3 regions of the Streptomyces sp. SYP-A7185 genome follow, and region 1 is predicted to be linked to each of the others. Evidence: riboswitches for the same ligand, from Rfam matches in the RefSeq annotation. Region 1 holds a riboswitch; each other region holds the start of a gene.
The links. Region 1 has a riboswitch for cobalamin ahead of QBL25_RS36710 (energy-coupling factor ABC transporter permease). Riboswitches for the same ligand answer to the same signal wherever they lie in the genome.
Positions count from the first base shown of each region.

Region 1 (4,950 bases):
CCAGGAGGTCCCGGTGGGCGAGCATCCGCGCGACCGGTCCGGTGCGCACCCCGGAGGGCGTGAGCAGCGCCGCGTCGTCGGCCCAGCGCAGGGCCAAATCCACGTCGTGCGTGGCCATCACCACGGTCGTCCCGGCGTCCCGCAGTCCTTGCAGGGTCGCCAGGAGGCGCTCCTGCCCGTCGGGGTCGAGTCCGGCGGTCGGCTCGTCGAGGATCAGGACGCGGGGGCGCATCGCCACGGCGCCCGCGATGGCCGTCCGTTTGCGCTGGCCGTAGGAGAGCAGATGGGTGGGGCGGTCCGCCAGGGCGCCGATGTCCAGCGCGGTGAGGGCCTCGGCGACCCGGGCCCGCACCTCGGCGTCCGGCAGCCCCAGGTTCAGCGGCCCGAAGGACACGTCCTGTTCGACCGAGGCGGCGAACAGCTGGTCGTCCGGGTCCTGGACGACCAGCTGCACGGTGGTCCGCAGCCGGGTGAGTCCCTTGCGGTCGTACGTGACGGGGACTCCCCCGACGCTCAATGCGCCCCGGTCGGGCCGCAGTCCGCCGCTCAGCAGCCGCATCAGGGTGGTCTTGCCGCTGCCGTTGCGCCCGAGCAGCGCGAGGGCACGCCCCTCGGTGACGTCGAAGTCCAGGCCGCTGAGCACGGTGGGCCCGTCCTCGTAGGCGTAGGAGGCGGCGCGCAGAGCGACCAGGGAGCCGCCCGGCTCGGGGGCCGCGCCCGGCTCGCCCGGGGAGGAAGCCTTCATGGAAGTAGCCGTTTCAGTACGAGGGTGAGGGCCGCGAGGCCCAGGAGGAGGACCGCGCTCACGGCCACGAAGCGCCGGGAGATCCGGGCCTCGGGCACGAGCACCCGCAGGGTGCCGTCGTACCCGCGGCCGGCGAGCCCGGCCTGGAGCCGCGTCGCCCGGTCGAAGGCCCGCACGAACGCGGTGGCCCCGAGCCCGCCGAGGGAACGCCAGGTGGCGGCCCGCGTGGTGTGGCCCAGGCGCGCGGCCTGCGCCTGCCGGATGCGGCTCATGGAGTCCAGGAGCAGGAAGCTCATCCGGTACATGACCAGGGCCACGTCGACCACCGGCGCGGGCACCCCGGCTCTCACCAGACGGGGCAGCAGGTCCGACATGGGGGTGGTGAAGGCGAACAGCAGGACGCCGAGCGAGGCCGCCGAGGTGCGCAGGAGCAGACCGCCGGCCCGTGCGGGGCCGCCGTCGGCGAGCGTGACGAACCCGTCGGGGCCGCCGAGTTGGACGATCAGGGTCAGGGCGCCGGTGACGCAGAAGCCGAGCGGTACGCGGTAGGCGCGCCACAGTTTGCCGGGCGGCACACCGGCGGGACCGAGCAGCACGGCCAGGGCGGCGACCAGGACGAGGGCCGCGCCGGGCCAGGGCGGCAGGGAGACGGCCAGGGCGGTGAGGCCGAGCCCGAGCACAGCTTTGTCCACGGGGTGGCGGCGGCGCCAGCGATTGCTGTGCGCCGCCGCGTCGATGGGCAGCACGCCGGGTCAGACCTGTTCGGCGTCGGCCCGGGTGCTCTCCCCCGCGGAGGCCTTCTGCGCGGGGGCGGTTCCCGTGAGCGTCTGCTCCGCGGGGCCCTGCTCGGCCCGTGCGATCTCCGCGCCCTGGCGGCGCCCCTTGCGCAGACCGAAGTAGTACGCGAGGACGCCGGCGCCCAGTGCCGCCTGAAGGGCGAAGAGCGCCGACTCGACCTCCCCGGAGGGGGGTTCGTACAGCGGCGAGAACCACGGCTCGTAGTCGGGCTTGATCTCGGTGATGGCGGTCTCGGCCTGGGCGTCGGCCCCGGTGAACGGCTCTTTCTCGTCGTCGCCGAGGCCGAGCGCCAGCGGCAGCACCGCGAGCGCGGCGACGATGAGGAGGAGCAGAGTGTTGATCTTCGCGTTCCGGCTCATCAGGCGCTGGCCCCCGTCTCCGTCTTGGTGTCCGTGTCCTGCTTCGGGTCCGTCTTCTTGCCCTGGAGCAGGACGCCGAGCCGCGTGAGCTCGCCCTTGCTCGACTGCACGAGCAGGCGCATCACCAGGACGGTGAGCAGGCCCTCGCTGACCGCGAGGGGGATCTGCGTGACGGCGAAGATGCCGCCGAACTTGCCGAGCGCGCCGATGAACCCGCTGCCGGGATCCGGGAACGCCAGGGCGAGCTGGACGCTGGTGACGCAGTACGTGGACAGGTCGGCGACGAACGCGCCGAAGAACACGGCGACCATGAGCGGCACGTCGAACCGCTTCAGGAGGCGGTAGACGGCGTACCCCGCCCAGGGTCCGACGATCGCCATGGAGAAGACGTTGGCGCCGAGCGTGGTGAGCCCGCCGTGGGCGAGCAGCAGCGCCTGGAACAGCAGGGTGATCGTGCCGAGCACGGCCATGATCGGCGGCCGGAACAGGATCGCGCCGAGCCCCGTGCCCGTCGGGTGCGAGCAACTGCCCGTGACGGAGGGGATCTTCAGCGCGGAAAGGACAAAAGTGAAGGCTCCGGAGGCACCCAGGAGCAGAGTGCTCTCCGGGTGTTCCTTGACTTCACGGGTGAGGGAGCGGACTCCGTGGACGACGAACGGCGCTGACGCGACACCCCAGGCGATCGCGTGCGCCGGGGGGAGGAAACCCTCGGCTATGTGCATGGCTAAGCAGACCCTCTCCAGCACCTCGTGGATGGACAACGCGCCTTGGCCGGTCTCCTGGCTGACGGGTCGTACCGACCGGACTCCGCCTTCCCGGGTGCGTGAGCACCCAGTGGCTGCCGCGAGGGCTGGAGCCGGACTTCCCGATCACAGTGGCGAGGGCCGCACCGGCATCACACCGGATTTCCCGAGCACCAAGGCGTGGTGACCCTAGTGCGCATCCGAGTTTCCTGACAACTTGTGGGCCGCTCCACCTGTGGCACGCGCGGGCGCATCCGGCCGGGGGCGTACGCCCCTGGTCAGCCCCCGTGCGTCGGCAGGTGCGCGCCCGGCACGCCCCTCGCCGCCCGGGCGGCCGCATCCTGTCCGCCGCCGGTCACCGCGAGCGTCCGCGCGGGATGGCGCGGTCCGAGGAAGACGACGAGGCCCTTGCCGTCGGGGGAGGGATGCGTCGCCTGGGTCCAGCCCTGGCGGTCGTAGAAGCGCATGGCCTGGGGCGAACGGACCGACGTCAGCAGCCAGACCCGGCCGTCGGGCGCGTCGGAGGCCATCGCGGCCAGCAGGGCCGCCCCGGTTCCGGTGCCCTGCGCGGTGGGGCGTACGGCCAGTTCGTCTATCTCCCGGGCCCCGCACAGCCATGACCGGGCGCGCCCGGGGCCCAGTCCGGCCGCCGCCTGGGGGTAGCAGCGGCCGGCGGGAAAGGGGTCGGGGGTGGTCCAGCCGGTGGCGAACCCGGTGACGTCCGTCCCCTCCAGGGCGAGCGCCGCGGTGAACCCGGGGCGCCGCACGTCGTCCCGGAGCCGGACCAAGAACGCCGCCACCCGCTCCTCGTCCTCGTGCCAGGGCGGCAGGCGGAAGGCTTCGGCGTAGACCGTGCGCAAGGCGGCGGTGTGCGCGAGCAGTTGCTCGCCCCGCAGGGACCGGACGACCGTCGCCATCAGGCGGCCTTCGCCGCCGCGGCCACCGGCCGCAGGGCCGCGTACTCCAAGGTGGCGGACGGGTCGATCGACACGTCCCACGGGGCGGGTTCGGCCCCGGCCCGTACGAGCAGGTCACCGACGGCGGCGATCATCGCGCCGTTGTCCGTGCACAGGGTCATCGGCGGGACGCGCAGCCGCACGCCGGCCGCCGCGCACCGCTCCTCGGCTAGCGATCGCACCCGTGAGTTCGCGGCGACCCCGCCGACCACGACGAGGGTGGCGACGCCGTGGTCCCGGCAGGCGGCAAGGGCCTTGCGGGTCAGGACGTCCGCGACGGCCTCCTGGAGCGAGGCAGCGCCGTCGGCCACCGGCAGTTCGCGTCCCGCGTGCCCCTCGGCCCAGCGCGCGGCGGCGGTCTTGAGCCCGGAGAAGGAGAAGGCGTAGGGGTCGTCCCCCGGCCCGGTGAGCGGGCGGGGGAAGGCCACCGCGCGCGGATCGCCGCCGCGGGCCGCGCGGTCGACGGCGGGGCCGCCCGGGTAAGGCAGGCCGAAGACGCGGGCGACCTTGTCGAAGCACTCGCCTGCCGCGTCGTCCAGGGTGTCGCCCAGGTGCACGATCGGATCGCGGGCCAGGTCGCGGACGAGCAGCAGGGAGGTGTGCCCGCCGGAGACGACCAGCACCACGCAGGGATCGGGCAGCGGGCCGTGCTCCAACGTGTCGGCCGCGACGTGCCCGGCCAGGTGATGCACCCCGTACAGCGGCACACCGAGCGTGTACGCCAGGGTTTTCGCTCCCGCGAGGCCGACCTGGAGCGCTCCGGCGAGGCCCGGGCCCGTGGTGACCGCCACCGCGCCGATGTCGGACAGCCGCAGGCCCGCCTGGTCGAGGGCGTGCCGCACGACCGGCGTGAAGGAGTGCAGATGCGCCCGTGCGGCGATCTCGGGGACCACGCCGCCGAACCGGGCGTGCTCGTCCATGCTGGACGCGACCGCGTGGGCGAGCAGCCGCCCCTGCGAGACGATCCCCGCTCCGGTCTCGTCGCACGACGACTCGATTCCCAGCACCACGCGCCCCGCTGCCACCGGCGTCTCCTTCACGTACGAGCTTTCTGCACCTGAAGTGTAGTTGCAACCAATGTGCAATAAGACGCCCGGTCGGCATCGCGTCCGTCAGTCGACGCCCGCGTGGTCCCGGGCCACGGGGTAGGGGACGAATGTGCTGCTGTTCTCGTCGATCGCCAGCCGGCGGTCCAGCGGAGGCACCGCCCGCTGGGGGCAGTCGGTGCGTTCGCACAGGCGGCAGCCCATGCCGATCGGCACGGCGGAGGAAGCACTGCCGAGATCGAGGCCGTCGGAGTAGACGAGCCGCGAGGCATGGCGGATCTCGCAGCCGAGGCCGATGGCGAA
Region 1 covers NZ_CP122310.1:8,405,202-8,410,151, reverse strand. The annotation lists gene QBL25_RS36725 (energy-coupling factor ABC transporter ATP-binding protein) at 1-745, opposite strand, end outside; gene cbiQ (cobalt ECF transporter T component CbiQ) at 742-1,491, opposite strand; gene QBL25_RS36715 (energy-coupling factor ABC transporter substrate-binding protein) at 1,498-1,902, opposite strand; gene QBL25_RS36710 (energy-coupling factor ABC transporter permease) at 1,902-2,624, opposite strand; cobalamin riboswitch at 2,654-2,838, opposite strand; gene QBL25_RS36705 (GNAT family N-acetyltransferase) at 2,924-3,562, opposite strand; gene tsaD (tRNA (adenosine(37)-N6)-threonylcarbamoyltransferase complex transferase subunit TsaD) at 3,562-4,626, opposite strand; gene QBL25_RS36695 (short-chain fatty acyl-CoA regulator family protein) at 4,714-4,950, opposite strand, start outside.

Region 2 (4,950 bases), 4.5 Mb from region 1:
CTCGGCGGTCTCCAGGAGACGCTGGTCGCCACCCTCATCGGTTAGAAGTCACACGGCTGCGGCCCGTACGGGCCGCAAAGTCGTTGCATGGGGCACCGGTTACCCTCCGTTCGCTCATCGGACGCTCAAATCCGGATAACGATCGTGTCACTTCAATGCCCGCCTTTGGCGTGGCAGGGGAATTTTGTCCGGTTCTTCTCGTGGTGTGGGCCACACGGGCCCCCTTCGATCACTGTTGCGACCGTGATAAATCTTCACGACCACTCGGTGACGCCACCCATGTCACCGGTGGCGCTCGGGCCGGCAGACCGCCGGTAGCACTCCATCCATATCCGGGGGGATCAGGACCTGATCCGTGGCCATCCGCAGCACGCGGGCACGGATCAGCGTGGAGAAAGGCGTCACCATGACCTCAGTGCAGGTCGAAGAGCATCACGACGGCAATGAGGCCGACGGAGCGGGCGGTTCGTCCGGTGCGTCAGGCGAGGGTTATCAGCGCGGGCTCGGTGCCCGGCAGATCCAGATGATCGCGATCGGCGGTGCCATCGGCACCGGCCTGTTCCTCGGCGCGGGCAAGGCCATTCACAAGGCCGGTCCGAGCCTCATCCTGGCGTACGCCATCGCCGGCCTCGTCATCTTCTTCATCATGCGCGCCCTGGGCGAGCTGCTCATGTACCGCGCCGTGTCGGGCTCCTTCTCGGAGTACGCACGTGAATTCATCGGCCCGTTCTTCGGGTACGTGACCGGCTGGACGTACTGGCTCTTCTGGGTCGTCACCGGCATCACGGAAGTCACGGCCGCGGCCCAGTACATGCAGTACTGGACCCATGACTCCATCCCTCAATGGGCCTACGCGCTGATCTTCACGGTCATCCTCTACGGCGCCAACCTGATCTCGGTGAAGCTCTTCGGCGAGCTCGAGTTCTGGTTCTCGATGGTCAAGGTCACCGCGATCATCGGCATGATCCTCATCTGCGCCGGCATCCTCACCATCGGCTTCTCCGACGCCGGTGACACCGCGTCCGTGAGCCACCTGTGGGACCAGGGCGGGTTCTTCCCCAACGGCATCGGCTCCACGCTGATGACGCTTCAGATCGTGATGTTCGCCTTCCTCGCCGTCGAGCTCGTCGGCGTCACCGCGGGCGAGTCCAAGGACCCCAAGACCGTCCTGCCCAAGGCCATCAACACCGTGCCGTGGCGCATCGCCGTCTTCTACGTCGGCGCGCTCATCATGATCCTCTCGGTCGTGCCGTGGACGGAGTTCGTGCCGGGCGTCTCGCCGTTCGTCGCCGCCTTCGACAAGATGGGCCTCGGCGTCGGCGCCGCGATCGTCAACTTCGTCGTCCTGACGGCCGCGCTCTCCTCCTGCAACTCCGGCATGTACTCCACCGGCCGCATGCTGCGCGACCTGGCGCTCAACGGCCAGGGCCCGAAGTTCTTCACCAAGCTCACGAAGAACGGCCTGCCGCTGGTCGGCACGACCTTCTCGGCCGCGCTGATGCTGGTCGGCGTCTGGATCAACTACCAGTGGCCGGGCGAGGCGTTCAACTACGTCGTCTCCTTCGCGACCATCTCCGGCATGTGGGCCTGGATCATGATCCTGGTCTGCCAGATCAAGTACCGCCGCAAGGCCGACCGCGGCGAGCTGCCGCAGTCCACCTTCCGGGCGCCGGGCGCCCCGTACACGAGCTGGTTCGCGCTCGCCTTCATCGCGATGGTCATCGTGATGATGGGCATCGACAAGGACGCGCGGATCTCGCTCTACGCGGCTCCGGTGTGGGCCCTGATCCTGGGCGTCGGCTACCTGGTCATGCAGAAGCGCGACACGGGGGCGACGGACGGCGGCCAGGCCGGTCCGAAGGACTCCGTGAAGTCCTGATCACCGCCTGATCCCAGAATGTGGGCCGGTCCGTACCACTCTTCGGTACGGACCGGCCCTTCTGCTTATCCTGGCTGCCATGCTGACCCTGACCCAGGCCCTCCACGACCAGATCGTCGCGCACGCGCGCCAGGACCACCCCGACGAGGCCTGCGGCGTGGTCGCGGGCCCCGAGGGCACGGGCCGCCCCGAGCGCTTCATCCCGATGCTGAACGCGGCCCGCTCGCCCACGTTCTACGAGTTCGACTCGGGTGACCTGCTCAAGCTCTACCGCGAGATGGACGACCGCGACGAGGAGCCGGTGATCGTCTACCACTCGCACACGGCGACCGAGGCCTACCCCTCGCGCACGGACATCACGTACGCCAACGAGCCGGGCGCCCACTACGTCCTGGTCTCCACGGCCGACACCGACGGCGCGGGCGAGTTCCAGTTCCGCTCCTTCCGGATCGTGGACGGCGAGGTCACCGAAGAAGAGGTGAAGGTCGTCCAGGCATACTGAGCTTCACCTTTGAGGCGGCAGGACCCAGGAAGCCGGTGCGAATCCGGCACGGTCCCGCCACTGTGACCCCACCCCTCGCGGGCGGGGCAGTCAGGAACTGACCTGCCGCCTTCTCTCCCACGACGCAGGGGACGCGGAAATCCCCTGGAGGAGGCAGCTCAGCCATGTCCCGCCCTCTGCGCGCGCACCTGCGCGTCCTCGCGGCCGCCGCCCTGCTGGCCCCGCTCGCCGCCTGCTCGTCCGCCGGGGACCCGGCCGCGGACAAGCCCGCGGCGAAGGCCCCCGGATTCCCGTACACCGTCAAGAACTGCGGCGTGCGGACGACGTACGAAGCACCCCCGAAGCGCGCCGTGACGATGAACCAGCACGCGACGGAGGTGCTGCTGGAGCTGGGCCTGAAGGACCGCATCGCGGGCACGGCCTACCTGGACGACAAGGTCCTGCCGAAGTACGCGAAGGCGTACGCCGACACCCCCGTCCTCGCCAAGGAGTACCCCTCGTACGAGAAGCTCCTGGCCGCGAACCCCGACTTCGTCTACGGCGGCTACGCCAGCGCCTTCCTCGCGGGCGAGGGCCGCAGCCGCGGCGCCCTGGCCAAGTCCGGCGTCGAGAGCCGCCTGAACGTCGAGGGCTGCGCGAAGAAGCCCGTGTCGATGGACGACGTCTACCGCGAGGTCCGCGAGGTCGGAGCCACGTTCGGGGTCCGGGCGCGGGCGGACGCGTGGGTGGCCGCGGCGCGGCGCGAGCTGGCGGACACCGCGCAGAAGGCCGGGAAGAAGGGCGGCGAGCCCGTCCCCGTCTTCGTCTACGACAGCGGCGACAAGACCGCGTTCACGGCCGGCGGCCGGGGCATCGGCAACGACATCGTCGAGCGGGCGGGCGGCCGCAACGTCTTCGCCGACCTGGACAAGTCCTTCGGCGACGCGTCCTGGGAGGCGGTCGTCGACCGCAAGCCCGAGGTCATCGTGATCCTCGACTACGGCGGCACGACGGTCGCCCAGAAGAAGAAGCGCCTCCTGGAGGACCCGGTCCTCGCGGACGTCCCCGCCGTCAAGAACGAGCGCTTCGCGGTCCTGCCGCTGTCGGACGCGGTCGTGGGGGTGAGGGCACCGGGCGCGGTGGGGAAGCTGGCGGAGCAGCTGTGAAGGGGCTTCTCCTCCCGGGCAGCGGGCGGCCCCGGCCTTCCCGGTGGTCGCGGGATCCTCGGCGGTCGCGGCCTCCCAGGTGGTCGCGGGATCCCGCCGGGGCCGCACCGGCCCGCGGGCGACGACTCGCCTACGCGACGGTCGTCACGGCACTCTGCGCCGCGCTCGCGGCAGCGGTCGTCGCGGGCCTCGCGCTCGGCTCCGTCCGCATCCCCGCCGCCGACGTCCTGGAGATCCTGTCGGGCAGGGCGCAGCCCTCCCCGTTCCGCACCATCGTGCTGGACGTCCGCCTGCCCAGGGTCCTGCTCGGCGCGGCCGTGGGCGCCGGGCTCGCGGTCATCGGCACGGTCCTCCAGGCCCTGGTCAGAAACCCCCTGGCCGACCCCTTCCTGCTCGGGGTCTCCTCCGGGGCCTCGGCCGGAGCCGTCGCCGTCATCGTGCTCGGCAGCGTCTTCGGCCTGGGCGCGGGGCTCGCCACCACCGTCACCCTCCCGGCCGCGGCCTTCGCGGGCGCCCTGCTCTCCCTGCTCGCCGTCTACACCCTGGCGAGGTCCGGTGGCGGGGGCTTCGCCACCGGCCGCCTGATCCTGGCCGGGGTGGCCGTCTCGTACATCCTCTCCGCCCTGACCAGCCTCATCCTGATCACGGCCGACAGCGCCGACCACCTGAAGGAGGTCCTGTACTGGACCCTCGGCGGCCTGGGCAGCGCCCGCTGGGACATGCTCGCCCTGCCCGGCGCCGCCCTGCTCGCCGGCACGGCCCTGCTCCTCGCCCTGGCCCGCCCTCTGGACCTGCTCCTGATGGGCGAGGAGGGCGCCACCGTCCTCGGCCTGGACACGGCCCGCTTTCGCGCCGCCGTCTTCGTCCTCGCCTCGCTCCTGACCGGCGTACTCGTCGCGTACAGCGGGGCCATCGGCTTCGTGGGCCTGATGGTGCCGCACGCGGCCCGGATGCTGGTCGGCGCCGCACACCGGGCGCTCCTGCCCGTGGTGGCGCTGCTGGGCGCGGTGTTCCTGGTGGCCGCCGACCTCGCCGCACGCACGGTCGCGGCCCCGCAGGACATCCCGGTCGGCGTCCTGACGGCGCTGACCGGCGGCCCGTTCTTCCTCTGGATGCTGCGCAGGAACCGTACGGAGGCCACCGCATGAGCGACCCGGCAGCGACCGACCAGGCGGCGACCGACCCGGCAGCGACCGGCCAGGCGGCGACTGACCCGGCGGCGACCGGCCAGGCAGCGTCCGGCCAGGCAGCGTCCGGCCCGGCGGTGACCGGCCCGGCGGTGACCGGCCCGGCGGTGACCGGCCCTGCGGTGCTCCGCGCCGAGTCCCTCTCCTACCGCGTGGCCGGGAAGACCCTCGTCGACGACGTCACCCTGCACGCCGCCCCCGGCGAGACCGTCGGGCTCGTCGGCCCCAACGGCAGCG
Region 2 covers NZ_CP122310.1:3,941,447-3,946,396, reverse strand. The annotation lists gene QBL25_RS17290 (DUF2017 domain-containing protein) at 1-45, shown strand, start outside; gene QBL25_RS17285 (amino acid permease) at 407-1,879, shown strand; gene QBL25_RS17280 (M67 family metallopeptidase) at 1,959-2,381, shown strand; cobalamin riboswitch at 2,345-2,502, shown strand; gene QBL25_RS17275 (ABC transporter substrate-binding protein) at 2,546-3,526, shown strand; gene QBL25_RS17270 (FecCD family ABC transporter permease) at 3,523-4,674, shown strand; gene QBL25_RS17265 (ABC transporter ATP-binding protein) at 4,671-4,950, shown strand, end outside.
Region 2: linked by a shared signal. The riboswitch ahead of QBL25_RS17275 (ABC transporter substrate-binding protein) and the one ahead of QBL25_RS36710 (energy-coupling factor ABC transporter permease) in region 1 are both predicted to bind cobalamin.

Region 3 (4,950 bases), 4.5 Mb from region 1:
CTGATCAGGCCGAGCGCGTCGACGCACGTCACCGACATCGACCAGACGTCGGTCGCCCTCGACCTGAAGAAGTCCGCGGGCGGCGTCACGGTGACGATCCCCAAGGAGCGGAGCCTGGTCGAGTCCGGCTGGTACATGCTCTTCGTGACGGACGATCAGGGCACACCGAGCAAGGCCCAGTGGGTCCACGTGCCGTAGGTTCGGGCCCCGTAGGGGCGCGGGGAACTGCGCGAGCAACCATAAAGAAAGCCGCAGTCGCAACTGCCGGAATCCCGGCACTTGCGACTGCGGCTTTTCGTGGGCTGAGCGCGCAGTTCCCCGCGCCCCTGACGGGGCGCTCCTACTGGGCCGCCTTCGCAAGCCCCGCTGCGTACTCGGGCCACCACTGACCGGCCTTGGGGCCGCCCCGACAAGTGCCGTCCGACTCGCCGGGCCGCTTGATCCAGAGGTACGCGTCGACGAGCGGGTCGTCCGTCTTGGTGGTCGGCGCCTCGCCGAGCGCGCGGCCCGGCGGGTTGCACCAGGGGTCCTTGCCCTTGGTGTACGGGCCGTTGCCGTTGCGCGCGGTGTCGATCACGAACGGCTTGCCGCCGATCTTCGCCGAGAGCTTCTTGCCGAACTCCGTGCTGGCCTCGGTGGTCTGGAAGTTCGAGACGTTGACCGAGAAGCCGTCGGCCTGCTCGACGCCCGACCACTTCAGGGGCTCCCAGAGCGAGTCCGGGTTCTTCCAGCCGGCGTTGCCCGCGTCCAGGTACACCTTGGTGTTCTTCAGGGACTTGAGCTTGCCGATGGCGCCCTTGAGGAGGTCGTAACGCTCCTCGTGGAACTGCTCGGGCGTGCAGTTGTCGACCATGTGGAGCACGGCGTCCGGCTCCAGGATGACCGTGGCCCTGCGGTCGCCGATGCCCGCGGCCACCTGGTCGATGAAGGCGCGGTACTCGTTGCCGTCCGCCGCGCCGCCTTGTGAGTACTGCCCGCAGTCGCGGTGCGGGATGTTGTAGAGGACCAGCAGGGCGTCCCTGTCGGCCTTCTGCGCGGCCTCGGTGAAGCCGCGCGCCTGGTCCTCCGCGTTCTCCGGGACGATCCATTCCGCGACGGGCTGCTCGGCGATCTTCCGGATCAGCCCGGCGTCGTCCTTCTTGCCGTCCTTCTCGTACGCGGCGACCTGCTTGGCCGCGTTCCCCTCCGGGTTGACCCAGTACGGGTCGGAACCCTTGGGCTGCTGCTTGACCGGCTGTCCCGAGGATTCCTCCTCGCCCGAGCCGTCATCGGAGGAGCACCCCGACAGCAGCAGCGCAGCCCCCGCAAACGCCGCCGCGGCCTGCAACCCCCTGACCGCGATCCGATGACCGCGGCCGGTGCCTTTGTGGTACATCCACTCCCCCTTGGGTGCACTGTCCGATTCTCAATCCTGACATACGCACACCCAGGCCACGAGGCCCGCCCGGCCGCGGCGGAGACCTGTAGGAGACCTGTTACAGCCCGGCCTTCGGGGGTAGACGCAGTGGGCGGGGCGGCTCTCACGGGGAGGAGACCATGCGGGATCGCACCTCTGAACTACGGCTGGCCCACGTCCTGGTGGAGACCTCGAACACCTTGGACGACGACTTCGACCCGGAGATCTATCTCGGCCGGGTCGCGGGCCACTGCGTGGAGCTCCTCGACGCCTCCGCGGCCGGGGTGATCTTCGACGGTGCCGGCTCCCCCGCGATCGCCACCGGCGGGCACCCCCGGGATCTCGCACTCGGCCTGCTTGGCGCCCAGCACAGCGGAGGGCCCTGCGTGGAGAGCCTCGGCACGGGGCTGCCCGTGCCGCCGGTGCGGCTCGCGGAGACCGAACCCGCCGAACGGTGGCCGGACTTCACCGCCCTGGCCCGGCGCCAGGGCATCGGCGTGACGTACGCCGTCCCGCTCCGGCTGCGCAAGGCGCTGCTCGGGGCGCTCAACATCTTCGTGCCCGACACCTCCCGGAACACGCACACCGAAGCCGAGGTGCGGCTCGCGCAGGCCATCGCCGACGCCACCGCGGTGGGTCTGCACAACCACCGTGCCTACACGCAGTATCGGACCCTCGCCACCCAGCTCCAGTCCGCCCTGACCAGCCGCGTACGCATCGAACAGGCCAAAGGCATACTCGCCGAACGCTGGCACACCGGCGTGGACGAGGCCTTCGACGTACTGCGGCGGTACGCGCGCAGAGAACGCCTGGTCATGGACCTGGTGGCCACGGAAGTGATCAAGGGATCGCTCGACGACGCGACGCTGCGCGGCGGTTGGTCCGAACCAGAGTGAAGGTCATCCCGGGAACCGGCACCACCTGCGGAGATCACGGAGAGGAAGCGGATCACGACTTGGCGTCAATCCACCCCTAGGCTCCGGCGCTCATCCGTTCTAGAGTCGAGACAACGGCCCAAGCCCCCGGCCTGATCGCCCATCCCGCAACAGCGGGGTTGGCCCTTGAACCTCCCGCGCCGGCGCCGGGTTACTCCCGCAGCTCGAGCGCGCGCGGTCGAGGACCAGCCCGGTCGACGGCTCCGGGGGGAGCGGGCCGCCGACCGGGCCTGGTTGAACGGATTCAGGCAGACAGCGGTTTCCACGGACAGGCTCCGGGACCGTTGACAGTGTCCATGCGCAAATGGGACTCTCCGGACGACAAGTCCATACATCGAGGCGACGGTTGACAGGAACCCGGTGCGACGCCGGGGCGGTCCCGCCACTGTGACCGGACGCCGCGAGGGTGTGCGGAAGCCAGGAACTGAGCCGTCGTACTCCTGCTTCGGGGCGTGGAACCCCAGAAGGAGGCGCTTCGACATGGCACTGCACACCGCGGCACCGCACACCGGCACGGCGACGGCTCAGGACGCCACGGCCCGCACCCGCGACTGGCTCGTCGCGTCGGCCGCGACCGTCATCGCGCTGATCGCGCTCTACGCCCTCTTCGTCGACAACGGCTCGCTGATCTCGGCGACCGGCAGCTACCTCCACGAGTTCGCCCACGACGGCCGGCACCTCTTCGGTGCGCCGTGCCACTGACCGGGGACGGACCCGGCGCCATGCCCACCGTGCCCTCGTCGTCGTCCTCACCCGTGCTGCCCCTGCTCGGCCGGGGGCTCGTGGCAGGCGGAGCGGCGGGCCTCGCGGCCGGTCTCTTCTCCCTGCTGCTCGCCGAGCCCCTGATGGACCGGGCGATCCGCGCCGAGGAGAGACGATCCGCCGTCCAGGAGCACGCGCGGCACCACGAGGAGTTGTTCACGCGGTCGACCCAGCACGCGGGTCTGGTGGTCACCACGCTCGTCGCCGGTCTCGCCGTCGGTGTCCTCTTCGCGGTGGCCTATGCCCTGGTGCACCGCCGCGATCCGTACGCCGCCCCGTGGCCGCGCGCCGTGGCGTTCGCGGCGGCGGCCTTCCTCGCGGTCTCGCTGCTGCCCGCCCTGCGCTACCCCGCGAACCCGCCGGGCGTCGGCGACGCGGACACGGTCGGCGACCGCCAGGCCTTGTGGTGCGCGGCCCTGGTGATCGGCGTCCTCGGCATGCTTCTGGTCCGGCAGGTGTACGTACGCCTGGCCACGCGGACCGATCCGGTGCGGCAGGCCGCGGCGGCCCTCACGACGGTCGCCGTCCTCGCCGTGCTCTTCCTGCTCCCGGACAACCCCGACCCGGTCCCGGTCGACGCGGTGCTCTTGTGGGACTTCCGCGTCCTGTCGATCGCCTCGCACGCCCTGCTGTGGGCCGTGTTCGCGGCGGTCTTCGGCGGCCTGGGCCTGCGGGCGGCCCGGGAAGGGGCCAGGGGCCGCGCCGCGGGCGCGAGGGCGGCGGGAGTGCCCTCGCGCCCCGGTGCGGCCCCTACGGCCCCACCCCGGTGAGGTAGGCGGACACCACCACGTTCGCCGAGTAGGTCTTGGTCGCCCGGTCGAAGGAGCCGCCGCACGTGATCAGGCGGAGCTCGGCGCGGCCCTCCTCGTGGGGGCCGTACGCCTTCTTCGCGTCGAAGCGGTCGCGGCTGATGACCTGGACGTCGTCCACGGTGAACTCGGCGACCGAGCCGTCGTCCCGGGACACCCGGACCTTCTCGCCGGGGCGCACCGCGCTGAGGTCGTAGAAGACCGCGGGGCGCGTCTCGGTGTCGACGTGGCCCACGAACAGGGACGTGCCCGCCGCTCCGGGGCGCGTCCCGCCGCCGTACCAGCCGACGGCGCCCGCCTGCTCGAAGGGCGGCGGATCGATCGCGCCGTCCTGGTCGAGGCCGCGGGTGATCACGGGTGCCCGTACCTTCAGCGAGGGGACGTCGACGCGCTGGGGGCGCGCGGCGCCCAGCGGCCGGTGCGCGTCCGGGAGTTCCACGGCGAAGGGCCGGCCCACCGCCGCCACGTCGCCGTTCGTGGGCTCCGAGACACCGCCGCGTACGTCGGTGATCTCGCTGCCCCACAGCCAGAGCCCGACCAGCACGAGCGCCCAGGCGACCCCGGTGAGGAAGCGCCCGTGGCCCGCCGGTCCTTCATGGCCCGCCATGTCGGTCGCCGCCCGTCACTCGGAGCGGCGCCGGCGGACGCTGCGGAACGCCACGGCCACGGCCGCCACCCCGGCGAGCACCAGGCCGATCACCGCGTGCCGGGTGCCGGGGCCCGCCTCCTGGCTGTGCGCGGCGAGCTGCGCCGTGCCGCCGCCGCCCGCGCGGACCGGCGCGACGGGCTCGGTGCGGTGCTGGACGACGCGTACGGTGCCCGCGCCCTGGTGGGGGTGGCCGTCGCAGACGACGGTGACGTCGTACGAGCCGACGACGCCGTCCCGGATCGTGGCGGAGCCGTTCAGGGAGTACTTGTCGCCGTCCCTGCCGGTGAGCTTCGCGTCGCCCGTGAACGCCCCGGACCCGGCGGACCCCGTCGTGCCGTCGCAGCCCTCGACGCTGATCTCCACCTTGGCCCCGGTCGCGGCGCTGGCCGGCGAGACCGT
Region 3 covers NZ_CP122310.1:3,876,673-3,881,622, forward strand. The annotation lists gene QBL25_RS16945 (galactose oxidase-like domain-containing protein) at 1-198, shown strand, start outside; gene QBL25_RS16950 (glycoside hydrolase family 6 protein) at 341-1,375, opposite strand; gene QBL25_RS16955 (GAF and ANTAR domain-containing protein) at 1,537-2,292, shown strand; cobalamin riboswitch at 2,658-2,780, shown strand; gene QBL25_RS16960 (CbtB-domain containing protein) at 2,812-3,033, shown strand; gene QBL25_RS16965 (CbtA family protein) at 3,054-3,863, shown strand; gene QBL25_RS16970 (class F sortase) at 3,844-4,509, opposite strand; gene QBL25_RS16975 (hypothetical protein) at 4,525-4,950, opposite strand, start outside.
Region 3: linked by a shared signal. The riboswitch ahead of QBL25_RS16960 (CbtB-domain containing protein) and the one ahead of QBL25_RS36710 (energy-coupling factor ABC transporter permease) in region 1 are both predicted to bind cobalamin.